3 linked regions of the Thermobifida halotolerans genome follow. The protein of the gene in region 2 interacts with the protein of the main gene of each other region in a pairwise test. Links are inferred from orthologs where the notes say so. Each region holds a gene or a part of one and is shown on either strand. Other genes may lie near its edges.

Evidence for each region.
Region 1: the proteins of def (region 2) and rplD interact in binary tests that used the Escherichia coli proteins (3 or more experiments, as listed by UniProt). The link is inferred for Thermobifida halotolerans from one-to-one orthologs.
Region 3: the proteins of def (region 2) and NI17_RS20440 interact in binary tests that used the Escherichia coli proteins (3 or more experiments, as listed by UniProt). The link is inferred for Thermobifida halotolerans from one-to-one orthologs.

The regions. Positions count from the first base shown.
Region 1 is NZ_CP063196.1:3,636,867-3,642,562, reverse strand. What follows is about bases 1,872-4,645. They hold rplD (50S ribosomal protein L4), read left to right. Parts: upstream 1,872-2,811; coding sequence 2,812-3,480; downstream 3,481-4,645. Other genes in these bases: rplB (50S ribosomal protein L2), read left to right, coding at 3,822-4,645; rplW (50S ribosomal protein L23), read left to right, coding at 3,477-3,767; rplC (50S ribosomal protein L3), read left to right, coding at 2,158-2,808; rpsJ (30S ribosomal protein S10), read left to right, coding at 1,872-2,143. Also shown: fusA (elongation factor G), read left to right, coding at 1-370; tuf (elongation factor Tu), read left to right, coding at 425-1,618; more of rpsJ, read left to right, coding at 1,835-1,871; more of rplB, read left to right, coding at 4,646-4,655; rpsS (30S ribosomal protein S19), read left to right, coding at 4,668-4,946; rplV (50S ribosomal protein L22), read left to right, coding at 5,020-5,397; rpsC (30S ribosomal protein S3), read left to right, coding at 5,397-5,696.
Region 2 is NZ_CP063196.1:813,588-819,430, forward strand. Bases 1,604-4,524 are described here. They hold def (peptide deformylase), read left to right. Parts: upstream 1,604-2,691; coding sequence 2,692-3,357; downstream 3,358-4,524. Other genes in these bases: NI17_RS03660 (HAD-IIB family hydrolase), read left to right, coding at 1,604-2,561; NI17_RS03670 (VOC family protein), read left to right, coding at 3,391-3,780; NI17_RS03675 (hypothetical protein), read left to right, coding at 3,809-4,330; NI17_RS03680 (hypothetical protein), read right to left, coding at 4,287-4,524. Also shown: NI17_RS03655 (multidrug effflux MFS transporter), read right to left, coding at 1-312; more of NI17_RS03660, read left to right, coding at 774-1,603; more of NI17_RS03680, read right to left, coding at 4,525-4,766; NI17_RS03685 (carboxylate-amine ligase), read right to left, coding at 4,796-5,843. UniProt on the Escherichia coli protein: Removes the formyl group from the N-terminal Met of newly synthesized proteins. Requires at least a dipeptide for an efficient rate of reaction. N-terminal L-methionine is a prerequisite for activity but the enzyme has broad specificity at other positions.
Region 3 is NZ_CP063196.1:4,560,588-4,566,508, reverse strand. The notes cover bases 1,164-4,162. They hold NI17_RS20440 (aspartate-semialdehyde dehydrogenase), read left to right. Parts: upstream 1,164-2,133; coding sequence 2,134-3,192; downstream 3,193-4,162. Other genes in these bases: NI17_RS20430 (hypothetical protein), read left to right, coding at 3,986-4,162; NI17_RS20435 (hypothetical protein), read left to right, coding at 3,459-3,683; NI17_RS20445 (aspartate kinase), read left to right, coding at 1,164-2,137. Also shown: recombination mediator RecR, read left to right, coding at 43-642; more of NI17_RS20445, read left to right, coding at 866-1,163; more of NI17_RS20430, read left to right, coding at 4,163-4,222; NI17_RS20425 (hypothetical protein), read left to right, coding at 4,543-4,767; NI17_RS20420 (hypothetical protein), read left to right, coding at 5,053-5,298; NI17_RS20415 (GntR family transcriptional regulator), read right to left, coding at 5,405-5,921.

The sequences.
Region 1 (5,696 bases), 2.8 Mb from region 2 along the record:
CCACGACGTCGACTCCTCCGAGCTTGCCTTCAAGGTCGCCGGTTCCATGGCTTTCAAGGAAGCGGCGAGCAGGGCCAAGCCGGTCATCCTGGAGCCGGTCATGGCGGTCGAGGTCACCACGCCCGAGGATTACATGGGCGACGTGATCGGTGACCTGAACAGCCGGCGCGGTCAGATCCAGTCCATGGAGGAGCGTGCCGGGGCCCGTGTCGTCAAGGCACTCGTTCCGCTGTCGGAGATGTTCGGCTACGTGGGCGACCTGCGCGGCCGTACCCAGGGTCGGGCCAACTACACGATGGTGTTCGACTCCTATGCGGAGGTCCCCTCCAACGTCTCCCAGGAGATCGTTGCGAAGGCCCGCGGCGAATAGCCACGACACCCTTACCAGTCCAGCCAAGCAACCTGTACGTCTAGGAGAAATCCAGTGGCGAAGGCCAAGTTCGAGCGGACCAAGCCGCACGTAAACATCGGCACCATCGGTCACATCGACCACGGCAAGACCACGCTGACCGCGGCGATCACCAAGGTCCTGCACGACGCGTACCCGGACCTGAACCCGTTCACGCCCTTCGAGGACATCGACAAAGCTCCCGAGGAGCGCGAGCGCGGTATCACCATCTCCATCGCGCACGTGGAGTACCAGACCGAGAGCCGCCACTACGCGCACGTGGACTGCCCCGGTCACGCGGACTACGTGAAGAACATGATCACCGGTGCCGCCCAGATGGACGGCGCGATCCTGGTGGTCGCCGCCACCGACGGCCCGATGCCGCAGACCAAGGAGCACGTGCTCCTGGCCCGCCAGGTCGGCGTCCCCTACATCGTCGTGGCCCTGAACAAGGCCGACATGGTGGACGACGAGGAGATCTTCGAGCTGGTCGAGCTCGAGGTCCGCGACCTGCTCAGCGAGTACGAGTTCCCGGGCGACGAGGTCCCCGTGGTCCGCGTCTCCGCTCTGAAGGCCCTCGAAGGCGACTCCGAGTGGGCCCAGAAGATCCTGGAGCTCATGCAGGCCGTCGACGAGACCATCCCCGAGCCGGAGCGTGACATCGAGAAGCCGTTCCTGATGCCGATCGAGGACGTCTTCTCGATCACCGGTCGCGGCACCGTCGTCACCGGCCGCATCGAGCGCGGTGTCATCAACGTCAACGAGACCGTCGACATCGTCGGCATCAAGGAAGAGAAGCTGACCACCACCGTCACCGGTGTGGAGATGTTCCGCAAGCTGCTCGACCAGGGCCAGGCCGGTGACAACGTCGGTCTGCTGCTGCGCGGTATCAAGCGCGAGGAGGTGGAGCGCGGCCAGGTCGTCATCAAGCCGGGCACCACCACCCCGCACACCGAGTTCGAGGCTCAGGTCGTCATCCTGTCCAAGGACGAGGGTGGCCGCCACACGCCCTTCTTCAACAACTACCGCCCGCAGTTCTACTTCCGCACCACGGACGTCACCGGCGTCGTCACGCTGCCCGAGGGCACCGAGATGGTCATGCCGGGTGACAACACCGCGATGAGCGTCCAGCTGATCCAGCCGGTCGCGATGGAAGAGGGTCTGAAGTTCGCCATCCGCGAGGGTGGTCGGACCGTCGGCGCGGGTCGCGTCACCAAGATCGTCAAGTAGCACGACCGTTGTCGGGCGGTCGGGTCCGTCAGTGACTCGGCCGCCCGACACCATGAAGGACGTCATCGGGCTCTTAGCGGTGATGCCACCTCAGGGGACAGCCCTGTAGCAGTTTCTCAGGTGAATAGAGCCTCAACGGGGAGTTCCTCCGGAGCGCACTGGCCCATTACGGCGCCGCGCCTCTAGGACACTGAAGCGAAGGACGAAAAGGCCACCATGGCGGGACAGAAGATCCGCATCCGGCTCAAGGCCTATGACCACGAGGTCATCGACAGCTCGGCACGCAGCATCGTCGAGACTGTGACGAGGACCGGCGCGCAGGTCGCGGGCCCGGTGCCGTTGCCGACGGAGAAGAACGTTTACTGCGTCATCCGATCGCCGCACAAGTACAAGGACTCGCGTGAGCACTTCGAGATGCGCACGCACAAGCGGCTGATCGACATCATCGACCCGACGCCGAAGACCGTCGACTCGCTCATGCGACTCGACCTTCCGGCCGGCGTCGACATCGAGATCAAGCTCTGAGGGACGCTGAAGACATGACGACCAAGCAGATCAAGGGAGTTCTGGGCGAAAAGCTCGGCATGACCCAGGTCTTCGACGAGTCCGGCAAAGTCGTGCCGGTGACGGTGCTGAAGGCCGGTCCGGCTGTCGTGACTCGCGTCCGCACCCCGGAGACCGACGGGTACTCCGCCGTCCAGCTCGGCTACGGCCAGATCAACCCGCGCAAGGTGAAGAAGCCGCTCGGCGACTACCTGCGCAGGCACGACCTCACCCCGCGCCGCCACTACGTCGAGGTGCGCACCTCCGACGCCAGCGAGTACACGCTGGGCCAGGAGATCACCGCGGACGTGTTCGAGGCCGGGCAGAAGGTCGACGTCACCGGCAAGACCAAGGGCAAGGGGTTCGCCGGTGTCATGAAGCGCCACGGCTTCCGCGGCCTCAGCGCCTCTCACGGCACCCAGCGCAAGCACCGCTCGCCCGGTTCCATCGGTGGCTGTGCCACTCCGGGCCGCGTTTTCAAGGGTCTGCGGATGGCCGGTCGCATGGGCAACGTGCGTCGGACCGTTCAGAACCTCACCGTGCACTCGGTCGACACCGAGAAGGGCCTCCTTCTGGTCAAGGGTGCGGTTCCCGGCCCCAACGGCGGCCTGGTCCTCGTCCGCACCGCCGTGAAGGGGGTCAAGTAAGCCATGGCGACCATCGAGGTCAAGGACCGCGACGGCGCGGCCAAGGGAAGCGTCGAGCTTCCCGACGAGATCTTCGCCCAGAAGATCAACATTCCGCTGATGCACCAGGTCGTGATCGCCCAGGAGGCCGCGGGCCGTCAGGGCACGCACTCCACCAAGACCCGGGGCGAGGTCCGCGGCGGCGGCAAGAAGCCGTACCGCCAGAAGGGCACCGGTCGGGCCCGTCAGGGCTCCGTCCGCGCACCGCAGTTCGCCGGCGGTGGCACGGTGCACGGCCCCAAGCCGCGCGACTACAGCCAGCGGACGCCCAAGAAGATGAAGGTCGCCGCCCTGCGCGGAGCCCTCTCCAACCGGGCACAGCACGGACGCGTGCACGTCATCAGCGGCTTCGTCGCCGAGGACGTCACCACCAAGCGCACCCAGACCGCTTTGAAGGCGCTGCGCCAGGTCACCGACTCCGACAAGGTGCTGGTGGTCCTCGCGCGCGACGACGAGCACAACCGGATCGCGCTGCGGAACCTGCCTGAGGTGCACATCCTCGACGCCGACCAGGTCAACACCTACGACGTGCTCTACGCCGACGACATCGTGTTCACCGAAGCCGGTTACGAGGAGTTCCTGGCGCACGCCAGGGGCACCACGACCGCGGCGTCTCAGGAGGACGACCAGTGAAGATCCCCGACCCTCGGGACATCATCGTCAAGCCGGTGATCTCCGAGAAGAGCTACGGACTCCTGGACCAGAACAAGTACACGTTCCTGGTCCGGCCCGAGGCCAACAAGACGCAGATCAAGATGGCGGTGGAGCAGATCTTCGACGTGAAGGTCACCTCCGTCAACACGATCAACCGGAAGGGCAAGCGCAAGCGCACCAGGTTCGGTTACGGCAAGCGCCCCGACACCAAGCGCGCGATCGTGAGCCTCAAGGACGGCGACCGGATCGACATCTTCGGCGTCTGATCCCACCGCCGTGCCGTTTCATCTCGATTAACACGTAAGGAATGCACGAAAAAGATGGGCATTCGCAAGTACAAGCCAACGAGCCCGGGACGCCGCGGGTCGAGCGTGAGCGACTTCGTCGAGATCACGCGTTCGACCCCGGAGAAGTCCCTGGTCCGTCCGCTGCACTCCAAGGGCGGGCGTAACGGCCACGGTCGCATCACCGCCCGCCACCAGGGCGGCGGTCACAAGCGCGCCTACCGGGTGATCGACTTCCGCCGCCACGACAAGGACGGCGTCCCGGCCAAGGTCGCCCACATCGAGTACGACCCGAACCGCACGGCACGGATCGCGCTGCTCCACTACGTGGACGGCGAGAAGCGCTACATCCTGGCTCCTGCCGGACTCAAGCAGGGCGACCGGGTCGAGAACGGTCCCGGAGCCGACATCAAGCCGGGCAACTGCCTGCCGCTGCGCAACATCCCCACGGGTACGTTCGTGCACGCGGTCGAGCTCAAGCCGGGCGGCGGCGCCAAGCTGGGCCGTTCCGCCGGGACGCAGATCCAACTGCTCGCCAAGGAAGGCGCCTACGCGACGCTGCGCATGCCCTCGGGCGAGATGCGCCAGGTCGAGGTCGCCTGCCGGGCGACCGTCGGACAGGTCGGAAACGCCGAGCAGTCCAACATCAACTGGGGTAAGGCCGGCCGCATGCGGTGGAAGGGCAAGCGCCCGACCGTCCGCGGTGTGGCGATGAACCCGATCGACCACCCGCACGGTGGTGGTGAGGGCAAGTCCTCCGGTGGCCGTCACCCGGTCAGCCCGTGGGGCAACCCCGAGGGCCGCACCCGTAAGAAGGGCAAGGCCAGCGACCGGCTCATCGTGCGTCGGCGTAGCAAGAAGAAGCGGTAAGGAGCACGTCTGATGCCACGCAGCCTTAAGAAGGGCCCCTTCGTCGACGACCACCTCATGAAGAAGGTGGAGGAGCAGAACGAGAAGGGCACCAAGAACGTCATCAAGACGTGGTCCCGCCGCTCCATGATCGTCCCCGAGATGATCGGGCACACCATCGCCGTGCACGACGGCCGTAAGCACGTGCCCGTGTTCGTCTCCGAGTCGATGATCGGCCACAAGCTCGGCGAGTTCGCCCCCACGCGCACTTTCCGCAGCCACGTCAAGGAGGACCGCCGCAGCCGCCGCTAGCGGGTGTCCGGTCAGGTAAGAAGCACAGGGCCCCACGGTGGTGGGGGTGATTTCCGTGAGCGAGGGAAAAGCGATGGGAACGAGGGCACAAGCGCGGTTCGTCCGCGTCACGCCCCGAAAGGCCCGCCGAGTGGTGGACCTTATTCGCGGGCTGCCCGCTGACGAGGCTCAGGCGGTGCTCCGGTTCGCACCTCAGGCGGCAAGTGAACCGGTGGGCAAGGTGCTCGCGAGCGCCATCGCCAATGCCGAGCACAACGACAAGTTGGACCGTGAAACGCTGGTCGTCAGCCGTGCGTGGGTGGACGAAGGACCGACTCTGAAGCGCATCCGGCCGCGAGGCTTCGGTCGCGCGTTCCGAGTCACCAAGCGGACGAGCCACATCACCGTGGTGGTCGAGCCGCGTGACACCGCGGGCGCCTCGTCGGCCAGGACGAAGGAAAGGACCCGATAGTGGGACAGAAGGTCAACCCGCACGGGTTCCGCCTCGGAGTGACCACCGACTTCAAGAGCCGGTGGTTCGCCGACAAGCTGTACAAGGACTACGTCAAGGAAGACGTGGCCATCCGCCGGATGCTGACCCGCGGCATGGAGCGCGCCGGGATCTCCAAGGTCGAGATCGAGCGCACCCGTGAGCGTGTCCGCGTCGACGTCCACACCGCCCGGCCCGGCATCGTCATCGGCCGCCGCGGTGCGGAGGCCGACCGCATCCGCGCCAACCTCGAGAAGCTGACCAAGAAGCAGGTTCAGCTG
Region 2 (5,843 bases):
CAGCGGGACGCGCCGCCCCCAGCGGTCACTCAGGGGACCGATCACCAGTTGGCCCGCGGCCAGGCCGACCATGATCGCGGTCAGGGTCAGCTGCACCTGGGCCTCGGTGGCGCGCAGGTCGGCGGCGATGTCCGGGAACGCCGGCAGGTACAGGTCGGTGGCCAGCGAACTGGTGGCGGTCAGCAGGCCGAGTACGAAGACCAGCAGCGCCACGGACCGCCGGGGACGGCCTCCGGGCGCGCGATCCGTGGCGGGACGGCGCGCGGCGGCGGGAGCGGCGGACTGGCGGGGACGCAGAAGAGTCAGGGACAACTGCATACTCCGAGACGCGTCGAAGGCGGTCAGGGACGTGAGAGGGCGCGCCATAACACACGGGGAGGCGCGAGGAGGGGTCCGCTGGGGCTCGCTCGGGGACGCCTGCGGCTTCCCCGCCGCCGTGCCCACACGGAGGCGGTTCCGTTGCGGAACCGAGTCCCGAAAGATGCCGGAACACGACCTTCGGGATACGCGCCTGACAACAACCCGGATCGGCGGCAATAATCCGGCGGAGTCCGCCTGTGCGGGCGTGACCTGACACACGCCGTGCGACCTGCGACAAGGCAGGCGGATTGGCTCTGTGAGAGGCGCCACTTCCGGGACTGCGAGGATTGACCGCGCCCCGGAGGGGGAACCGGGGCGGCTCCGGACGCCCCACCCCGAACGGGACGGCGCAGGCATGGCGGGCACGAATCGGGTCAGTGTCCTGCACGAGGCCCGATCCGGAGGAGGTGGGAATGCGGTACCACGTGCTGGCCTGCGACTACGACGAGACGATCGCCCACGGGGGCAGGGTGGACGACGCGACCGTGACCGCCCTGGAGCACCTGTCCCGCTCGGGCCGTCGCCTGGTCATGGTGACCGGGCGTCGACTCGACGACCTGTTCGGCGTGTTCGACCACGTCGACCTGTTCGACATGGTCGTGGCCGAGAACGGCGGAGTGCTCTACGATCCCGGCCGACGCGACCGCCGGCCGCTCGCCGAGCGGCCCCCGGCCGAGTTCGTGGAGCGGCTCCGGCGGCACGGCGTCAGTCCGCTCGCGGTGGGGGAGGTGGTCGTCGCCACACGCGAACCGCACGACCGCACGGTCCTCGACGCCATCCGCGAACTGGGCCTGGAACTGCAGGTGATCTACAACAAGGGCGCGGTGATGGTACTGCCGCCCGGGGTGAACAAGGCGTCGGGGCTGGCCGCCGCGCTGCGCCGCCTGGAGTTCTCCCCGCACTCCACGGTCGCGGTCGGCGACGCCGAGAACGACCACGCGATGCTGCACATGTGCGAGTGCGCGGTCGCCGTCGCAGGAGCCCTGGAGGCGGTCAAGAGGACCAGCGACCTCGTCCTGGAGCGCCCCGACGGCGAGGGGGTGGCCGAACTGGTCGACCGGCTCCTGGCCACCGACCTGGCCGAGGTACCGGTCAGCCGCCACGACCTGCACTTCGGCACCGCCGGGGCGGCGCCCACGGCCATCGCCCCGCACGGCACGGCGGTGGCCGTGGCGGGCCCCTCGGGCAGCGGCAAGTCCACCGCCGCCACCGCGCTGCTGGAACGGCTCGGCGAGAGCGGCTACCAGTACTGCGTGATCGACCCCGAGGGCGACTACGCCGACTTCGAGGGGGTGACCGCGTTCGGCGACGCCACCCGCGCGCCGTCGATCGACGAGGTGCTGACCGCGCTGCGCGACCCCGACCACAACGTGGCCGTCAACATGCTCGCCGTCCCGCTGCGCGACCGGCCCGCCTTCTTCGCGGGACTGCTGCCCCGCCTGGTCGGCCTGCGTGCCGAACTGGGGCACCCCGCGTGGCTGGTGGTGGACGAGGCCCACCACCTGATGCCCGTGGAACTGGCACAACTGCCGCTGCGCGTGCCCGCCGACGTCGGCGGCCTGATGCTGGTCACCGTCCACCCCGAAACACTCAGCCCGCTGGTGCTGCGCCTGGTCGACACCGTCGTCGCGGTCGGCGACGACCCCGGACAGACCCTGGACGCGTTCGCCGCGGCCACGGGACACAGGCCGCCCGCCCTGGAACCGGCGCCCGCCGAACCCGACAGGCAGCAGGAGTCGGTCGTCTCCGACATCGCCGTGTGGCGGGTCGCGGAGACCGCGGCGCAGCGGGTCAAGCTCGCCCCCGGCGAGACGCACCGCACCCGGCACCGCCGCAAGTACGCCGCGGGCACCCTCGCCCCGGACAAGAGCTTCTACTTCACCGGACCGCAGGGGAGGCTACGGCTGCGCGCCCGCAACCTGCACTCGTTCGTGGAACTGGCCGAGGGGGTGGACGACGACACCTGGACCCACCACCTGCGCCGCCACGACTACTCGCGGTGGCTGCGCGGCTCGGTGCGCGACGGCGAGCTCGCCGACCTGGTGCGGCGGGTCGAACAGGACACCGGCCGCGCCCCCTCCGACAGCCGCCGCGAGGTCGCGCGCCTCATCGACGAGCGCTACACCCTGCCCGCCGAACCCACCAGCTACGACCCCGACCGGGGCCGGGAGACCGGCCCGTCGGGACGGCGGCGGCCGTGAACACCGCTCACGGACGTCCGTTATCGTCGGGGGCACCGGGGCGGGCGGCCCGCTGGTAGCGTGCAGGAGCCGCCCCAGCCACGGAGTCCCCGGTGCGGCCACCCGACCATCTGGAAAGACGAGTCAAGCGATGTCTGAGCAGCACGTGTCCGAAACCCCCGTCGACACTCGGGTGCGGGTCCAGGGACAGCCCGTGGACTCCTACCCCGAATGGGCGCCCGAGGCCGTCCGCGGAAGGGTGCTGCGGGTCACCGTCGTCGGCGAGGACGTCCTGCACCGGCGCAACGCCGAGGTCACCGAGTTCGGCACCCCCGAGCTGCACACGCTCGTCGACGACATGTTCCGCACCATGTACGTCGCCGAGGGCGTCGGCCTGGCCGCCAACCAGGTGGGCGTGGACCTGCGCCTGTTCGTCTACGACTGCCCCGACGACGACGGGGTGCGGCACGTGGGCCACGTCCTCAACCCGGTCCTGGAGACCGAGGGCGTGGAGGAGGAGGGGCTGGCCGTGGAGAACGAGGGCTGTCTGTCGGTACCCGGCCCCCACGCCGAGCTGCCGCGCGCCCCCCGCGCCCGGGTCACCGGCTTCGACCGGGACGGCAACCCGGTGACCGTGGAGGGCACCGGGTACTTCGCGCGCTGCCTGCAGCACGAGACCGACCACACCATGGGCCGCCTCTACATCGACCGGCTGCCCAAGCGGGAGCGCAAGAAGGTCCTCAAGACCATGAACGACATGAAGGACCAGGTCTTCGCCCGCCGCGCCGAGAACGCCGAGACGATGCGCTTCGAGTGACGCCCCGCCCCCGCGGCGGGTTAGGATCGCGCCATGGTCCACGTCCTCGGCAGCCGTGTCCTGCTGCGCCCCACCGACCTGGAACGCAGCCGCGCCTTCTACAGGGACGTGCTGGGGCTGGCGATCTACCGCGAGTTCGGTCCCCACGAGCAGCGGGGGACCGTGTTCTTCCTGGGCGGCGGCTTCCTGGAGCTGTCCGGGGGCTGCGAGCGCCCTCCGGACCCCGAGGCCGTCCGGTTGTGGTTGCAGGTGCCCGACGCGGCCGCCGCGCACGCCGAACTCGCCGAGCGCGGCGCCACCGTCCTGCGGGAACCCCGCCGCGAACCGTGGGGACTGGTCGAGATGTGGATCGCCGACCCCGACGGGCTGCGCATCTGCGTCGTCGAGGTCCCCGAGGACCACCCGCTGCGCTACCGCCCCTGAGGCGGCGGGACGGCACTAGGCTGCAGGGGTGAGTGGTGAACCCGTCGCCGCGGCCGCACTGGTCGCCGCCGTCCCCGTCCTCGCGCCGGTCGGCCGGGCCGAGCGCGGCCGCGTCAGCGCCGCCACGGTCCGCCCCGGACACGCGCTGCCCGACAAGGTGGTGGTCGACTTCGGGTGGCGCGCGGTCGACGCCCACCTCGACCTGGAGATCACCGTCCGCCGCCGGGAGTCCGGCACCCCGCCCGAGCAGCGGTGGCTGCGCGCCTTCTGCGCCGAACGCGATGTCATGCAGCGCTGCACCGCCGGCGCGGCCGACTGGGCCGCGCCCGCACCCGCCGCGGACGCCGCCTGGTCGGAGCGCTCCCTCACCGTCGACGGCACGGCACACCCGTTCACCGTGCTGCGCACCGCGCACTCCTGGGTCGCCGCGGCCGTCCTCGACGCCGACTGGCTCGTCCGCCTGTTCGCGCCCGCCGAACCCGCCGGACTCACCGCCCTGCGTCGCGTCACCGACCCCGCCGACCTGGAACCCCTGCGCGGCAGGGGCTGAGGGGTACATCCGGCAGGGCGCGGGCCGCAGAACGGATGTCCGCGAGGAGCCGGTCGCGGGTCGAGGGGGGACACTCCAGGGAGAAGCAGAAGTCAAGCCAGCGTTCGTGTCCCGTGCGCGCGTGGCACAGGTGGAGGTAGACGGTCTCGGCGAGTTCGCGGACGGTGTCGCCGTCCTCTTCGGCGAGGATCGCGGACGCCGCCTCACGCGCCAGGAGAAGATGGGCGGTCGGCTCGTCGGGCCAGTCGGCACCCAGTTCGCGCAACGCCTCGGCGAACACCTCCCGGGCGGGATCGGTGGGGCCCAGACCGGCGACCTCCCGCAGCGCCGGGGAGTCGAGCCCGCGCGCGAGGGCGTGGGCGGCGTGCGTCGGCAGGTCGGTGTGGCCACGGAACCCGATCACCGCCCGCGCGGCCACCAGAAGCAACCGTTCCATGTGTGGTGACCCTACGGGACCGCGCGGACTCACGTGACGAGTTCGCTGCCGTGCGCGGCGCGGAACGGGCCGCCCACCGTGGTCTCGGCGACGCGGTCGACGAACTCCGCCGTACCCGAGCAGCGGGCGCGCAGGTCGCGCTGGCGCTGGGCGCCGCAGCCCACCGCGCACAGCACCCGCGTCATCGTCCGCGCGAAACGCGCGTCACCGGAGCGCTCCAGCACCGGAGCGATCCGCTCCAGCAGCGCCTCCAGCACCTCGCGCACCGGACGCAGCCGCCCGGCGACCGGGTGCAGGCAGTGGCCGCCCACCCCGTCGCGGGCGGCACGCCACATGTGCGCGCGCAGCACCTCCGGCGGCAGGCGCGGCGCGGGGGAGTCCGCGTCCTCGGTGAGGAACACCGCGACGAGCCCGCGCACCAGCACGGCCAGCAGCACCGCCTCCTCCGCGGTGGCGGCCACGTCGCCGACCCGCACCTCCAGGGTCGGGTGCCGGGAGGAGGGGCGGGCGTCCCAGTAGAGCATCCCCGGATCCAGCGCCGCCTGCGAGTCGAGCAGCCCGTCGACGGTGTCGGTGTAGTCCTGCTCGCCGGAGAGGAACGGCGGTGGGCACGCCGAGGGAAGCTGCGACCAGCGGACGTAGCGCCAACTGGCGTATCCGGTGTCGACGCCGGAGAAGAACGGCGAGTTCGCGGTGAGCGCCAGCAGCGCGGGCAGCCACGGTCGCAGGTGGTTGAGGGCCCGCAGCGCCGAGGCCAGATCGGGGACGGCGACGTGCACGTGGCAGCCCGCGCTGCCTCCGGCGTCCAGCAGCGGACCCAACTCCTCGCGCATGCGCGCGTACCGCGGGTCCGGGCTCAGCGCGGGCGGTCTTTCCGTGGGCAGCGGCGGCGCGCCGACCGCCACCAGGCGCAGCCCCCGGTCGGCGGCGGCCCGCGACAGGTGCCTCCGGGCGTGGCGCAGCTCCTCCAGCAGCGACCAGGAGTCGCAGTGGACACCACTGGCCGCCTCCACCTGGGCGAGGGTCAACTCCGGATGCAGTTCCGCCGGGTCGGGGTCCGCGGCGGCGAGAATCTCG
Region 3 (5,921 bases), 3.7 Mb from region 2 along the record:
TCCACTACGGTGGTAACCGAGCACTCCACGAGTAGGCGGGCGATGTACGAAGGCGCGGTTCAGAATCTGATCGACGAGTTGGGGCGGCTGCCCGGCGTCGGTCCGAAGAGCGCGCAACGCATCGCCTTCCACCTGCTCTCGGCCGAGACCGCCGATGTCAAGCGCCTGGTCAACGCGCTTGTCGCGGTCAAGGAACGGGTCCGGTTCTGTTCGGTGTGCGGCAACGTCGCCGAGGAGACCCAGTGCCGGATCTGCCGTGACCCGCGCCGCGACGACGCGGTCGTCTGCGTCGTCGAGGAGTCCAAGGACGTCGTGGCCATCGAGCGGACACGGGAGTTCCGTGGCCGCTACCACGTGCTCGGCGGTGCGATCAGTCCCATCGAGGGCGTCGGCCCCGACGACCTGCGCGTCAAGGAGCTGATGGCGCGCCTCTCGGACGGTCGGGTCACCGAGGTGATCCTGGCCACCGACCCGAACCTGGAAGGAGAGGCGACCGCCACCTACCTGGCGCGCCTGCTCAAACCCATGGGGCTGAAGGTCACCCGGCTCGCCAGTGGCCTGCCTGTGGGCGGCGACCTCGAATACGCGGACGAGGTCACCCTGGGCCGGGCCTTCGAGGGCCGACGTTCCCTCGACTTCTGAGAGCCGACCTCAGCCCCCTCGCCCCAGCGGCCGCGACGGATCGCCTGGCCGGGCGAGAGCCGTGTTCGGGTGATCGTGTTCGCGGCACCGATGGATATGCCCGTTTTTCGTGGGTATGCCCCTGCCTTGGTGTCCCGTGCCGAACGGGGCGGGTCCGCGAAAAACCCGATCACTAGACTGGCTGGTCGATTACTGTGAACCCAATTCCTCAGGAGCGCCGACCGTGGCTTTGATCGTGCAGAAGTACGGTGGGTCGTCCGTGTCCGACGCGGACGCCATCAAGCGAGTGGCCCAGCGGATCGTCGCTCAGAAGAAGGCCGGATACGACGTGGTTGTCGTGGTCTCGGCCATGGGCGACACCACTGACGAACTCCTCGACCTCGCGGAGCAGGTGAGTCCTCTGCCGCCGGGGCGGGAGTTGGACATGCTGCTCACCTCCGGGGAGCGCATCTCGATGGCGCTCGTCGCGATGGCCATCGGAAACCTGGGCTACGAAGCCCGTTCCTTCACCGGATCGCAGGCGGGTGTCATCACCACGTCCCTGCACGGTAACGCCAAGATCATCGATGTCACCCCGGGCCGGATCAAGGACGCCCTCTCCGAGGGCGCGATCTGCATCGTCGCCGGTTTCCAGGGAGTGTCGCAGGACAGCAAGGACATCACCACCCTGGGCCGCGGAGGTTCGGACACCACGGCCGTCGCGCTCGCCGCGGCGCTCAACGCCGACGTGTGTGAGATCTACACCGACGTGGACGGGGTCTTCACCGCCGATCCGCGGATCGTGCCCACCGCCCGGCGCATCCCCAAGATCTCCTACGAGGAGATGCTGGAGATGGCCGCCTCCGGCGCCAAGATCCTGCACCTGCGCTGCGTGGAGTACGCCCGGCGGTACGGCATCCCGCTGCATGTGCGTTCGTCCTTCAGTCAGAAGTCCGGCACCTGGGTCGTTTCGGAAGTTGAGGAAACCGAAGGCATGGAACAACCGATCATTTCCGGCGTGGCGCACGACCGGAGCGAGGCCAAGATCACGGTCGTGGGTGTGCCCGACCGCGTCGGAGAGGCGGCGGCGATCTTCAAGGCCCTGGCCGATGCCGAGATCAATGTCGACATGATCGTGCAGAACGTGTCCGCGGCCTCCACCTCGCGCACCGACATCTCCTTCACCCTGCCCGCCAACTCGGGGCAGACCGCGCTCACGGCGTTGAAGAAGATCCAGGACAAGATCGGCTTCGAGTCGCTGCTGTACGACGACCAGATCGGCAAGGTCTCGCTGATCGGCGCGGGAATGCGGTCCTACCCCGGTGTCACCGCCCGGTTCTTCGACACCGTCGCTCAGCAGGGAATCAACATCGACATGATCTCCACCTCGGAGATCCGCATCTCGATCGTGGTGGCCCAGGACGACGTGGACGCGGCCGTGGCCGCCGCGCACAGTGAGTTCCAGTTGGACTCCGATCAGGTAGAGGCTGTCGTTTACGGAGGTACCGGCCGATGAGTTCCCGTCTTCCCACTCTCGCTGTCGTCGGCGCCACGGGGGCCGTGGGCACCGTCATGCTGGACATCCTCTCCACCCGCGAGAACGTGTGGGGAGAGATCCGACTGGTGGCGTCGGCCCGTTCGGCGGGCAAGCGGCTGACCGTGCGTGGTGAGGAGGTCGAGGTCCAGGCGCTCGCCCCCGAGGTTTTCGACGGGGTGGACGTGGCGATGTTCGACGTCCCCGACGAGGTGTCCAAGGAGTGGGCGCCGGTCGCGGCGGCGCGGGGCGCGGTCGCGGTCGACAACTCCGGCGCGTTCCGGATGGACGACGACGTGCCGCTGGTGGTTCCCGAGGTCAACGCCGAGCAGGCCCGCAACCGGCCGCGCGGCATCATCAGCAACCCGAACTGCACCACGCTGTCGATGATCGTGGCGGTCGGTGCGCTGCACCGGGCCTACGGGCTCACCGACCTGGTGGTCAGCTCCTACCAGGCGGCCTCGGGCGCCGGCCAGTCGGGCATCGACACCCTCTACGACCAGATCGCCAAGGTCGCCGCCGACCGCACGCTGGGCTCTCGTGCCGGTGACGTGCGGGCCGCGGTGGGTGAGCTGGGTCCGTTCCCCGCGCCGCTGGCCATGAACGTGGTGCCGTGGGCGGGGTCGCTCAAGGACGACGGCTGGTCGTCGGAGGAGCTGAAGGTCCGTAACGAGTCCCGCAAGATCCTGGGACTGCCGGAGCTGCGGGTGGCCGCCACCTGCGTGCGCGTGCCGGTGGTCACCACCCACGCGCTCGCGGTGCACGCGACCTTCGCCACGGAGGTGGACGCCGACGAGGCCCGCCGTCTGCTGGCCTCCTCCCCCGGCGTGGTCGTGCAGGACGACCCGGCCGCAGGCGAGTTCCCGACCCCGGCCGACGTGGTCGGCACCGACCCGACCTGGGTCGGACGCATCCGTCGGTCGATCGACGACCCGCGCTCGTTGGACCTGTTCCTGTGCGGGGACAACCTGCGTAAGGGCGCCGCGTTGAACACCGCCCAGATCGCCGAACTCATCGCCGAGGAGTTCACCGGCTAGGGCTGCGGCAGCACGTGGGCAGCAGGAGGCCGCGGGTCGTCCCTCTTCCGGGGGCGAAACCGCGGCCTCTGTCATGGGGAGACTGTCCTGCAAAAGCGGTAAAAGGCTGGCAATAACGCCTGGCCAGAGGTTTCTCGGCAGCCGGACCACGGGGATTGCCCCTTTGGGTGACCAATCAAACACGGAGAGTCACCAGCATGGATGGTTGGCGGCGCTCGTGTCGCCGACAGACATCGGTGAAAGGTACGGATGCAATGCGGCGAATCATGAAGCTGGCTGCCGTGGGTGCGATGGCCGCGGGTCTGGTCGGTGCCGGGGCCTCGGCCGCCCTCGCTGGCGACAACTACACCGACATCACCAAGACCTCGGCGGCCCAGTGCATCAGCACCCAGGAGGCCACCGGCGCCGGCCTGCTCGCCGGCGTGGGGCTGAACCTGAACCTGCTCAACTCCGAGTCCTGCTCCGGAAGCGTCAACGTCAACGACAACTAGGAGCGCACCCGGTCCGCACGGACCACATCGCTGCCGCACAACGGCCGCCTCCCGCGTACGACCGCGGGAGGCGGTTTCCGTTTTTCCTGCTCTCTCCCGTCATTTCCTCCCCAAAAGCCCGGCGGTAACGGAATGGCCAGCCGATGCAAAGGAAAGACAAGCAACGTGTCCTCCGCACGGTTCCGCCGCACGCACAAGGCATTGTTGCAGTGCGCGGTCCGGAAGGGTCTCTCCGACCGCCGCGACGATGGATCAGTGACCGTTTTCGGTTGTTGACGACAATTACTGAAAGGTGCGATCAAATGCGGCGAATCATGAAGCTGGCTGCCGTGGGTGCGATGGCCGCGGGTCTGGTCGGCGCCGGGGCCTCGGCCGCCCTCGCCAGCGACAACTACACCGACATCACCAAGACCAAGGCCGCCCAGTGCATCGCCAGTGAGACGGCCACCGGCATCGGTCTGCTGATCGGCCTGGGCGCGAACGTGGACGCCCTCAACTCCACCTCCTGCTCCGGAAGCGTCAACGTCAACGACAACTAGGAGCGCGCCCGGTCCGGACGGATCGAGGGCGTCCCGCTGCCACTCAGCGGAACAGCCGCCTCCCGCATACGACCGCGGGAGGCGGTTTCCGTTTTTCCTGCTCTCTCCCGTCATTTCCTCCGGAAGCACCCGACGGTAACGGGGGCGCCAATCGGTGCAAAGGAAAGACAAGTCACGTGTTTCCTCCCCCACTCCACCGCACGTGTGCAGCATTGTTGCAGTGCGCGTCCGGGGAATTGCCTCGGCCGCACAACTCCGATTGGTGGACGTCTGTGCCACCGCAGTCGTCGTTGAAAGGTATGGATGCAATGCGGCGAATCATGAAGCTGGCTGCCGTGGGTGCGATGGCCGCGGGTCTGGTCGGTGCCGGGGCCTCGGCCGCCCTCGCTGGCGACAACTACACCGACATCACCAAGACCTCGGCGGCCCAGTGCATCAGCACCCAGGAGGCCACCGGCGCCGGCCTGCTCGCCGGCGTGGGGCTGAACCTGAACCTGCTCAACTCCGAGTCCTGCTCCGGAAGCGTCAACGTCAACGACAACTAGGAGCGCACCCGGTCCGCACGCGCGGACCGCACCCCGTCGCTTCTCGTCGGCCGTCTCCCGTGGCACCCGTCCGGGAGGCGGCCCTTTGCGTGCGCCCTGTCCCGTCAGCGCGGACAAGCGGCCTTTTCGGTAAAAGAAAGGTAATCGCGGCGTCTCCACGTGGCCTGGGCTCGAACCATGCGGCATTGTTGCCATAGGTGATCGAGCAGAAGCCCTCGGTCATCATCCCTGTTAGTCGACGGTCGTTCTGGCTGTCGATGGTCACCATCGAAAGGTATGAATCACATGCGTCGGATGATGAAGCTGGCGACGGTGGGCGCGATGAGCATGGCTCTGATCGGTGGCAGCGCCTCCGCGGCTCTGGCCAACGACACCGAGACCGATGTCACCGCCACCGAGGCGGTTCAGTGTGTGTCCACCCAGGAGGCCGTCGGCGCCGGTCTGCTGATCGGCCTGGGCCTGAACCTGAACCTCCTCAACTCCTCCGCCTGCGCCGCGCAGACCGCCGTCAACGACAGCACCGAGCAGTAGCAGCACGCCGGTCCGCACGTGCGGACCGGACCGCGACTTCTCCGCTACGGAGAACGGCCGCCTCCCGTGGGACCACGGGAGGCGGCCTGCTGTCGGGGAGGGATGCTCATCCGTCTCGGCGGGGCGGAGCCAGTCGGTAGCCGAGACGGCAGTGGTCGGCCGAGACGATGAGATCGGAGGTCTCCACCGGGCGCTGCCCGGCGAAGTGGGTGCGCTGGACCACCAGTGTGGACGCGCCCGGCCGCAGAGCGAGCCGACGCGCCTCCGGTTCGCGCAGGCCCCGCACCGACACCTCCTCCTCGATCCGGTCCACGGCGATCCCGGCCTCGGCAAGACGGTCGGCGACACTGAACGCGGGAAGCTCTCCCGGAGCCCGACCCGTGTTGAGGGTGAGCAGGGCGGGCTCCCATGCGATGTGCAGCGCGATCGGCGTGCCCTTCGCGTAGCCCAGACACTCGGTCTGGTACAGCGGTTCACCCGCACGCACCCCCAACCGCTGCGCCATCGCGGCCGACGCGGTCTCGGTACGGGCGCCCAGCCGCTCGGTCCGCAGTGGGTCGAGACCGGGGATGTGGTCGGTGCGGGACAGCAGGAACTCCATCGAGGGTGCGCGCACGTAGTAT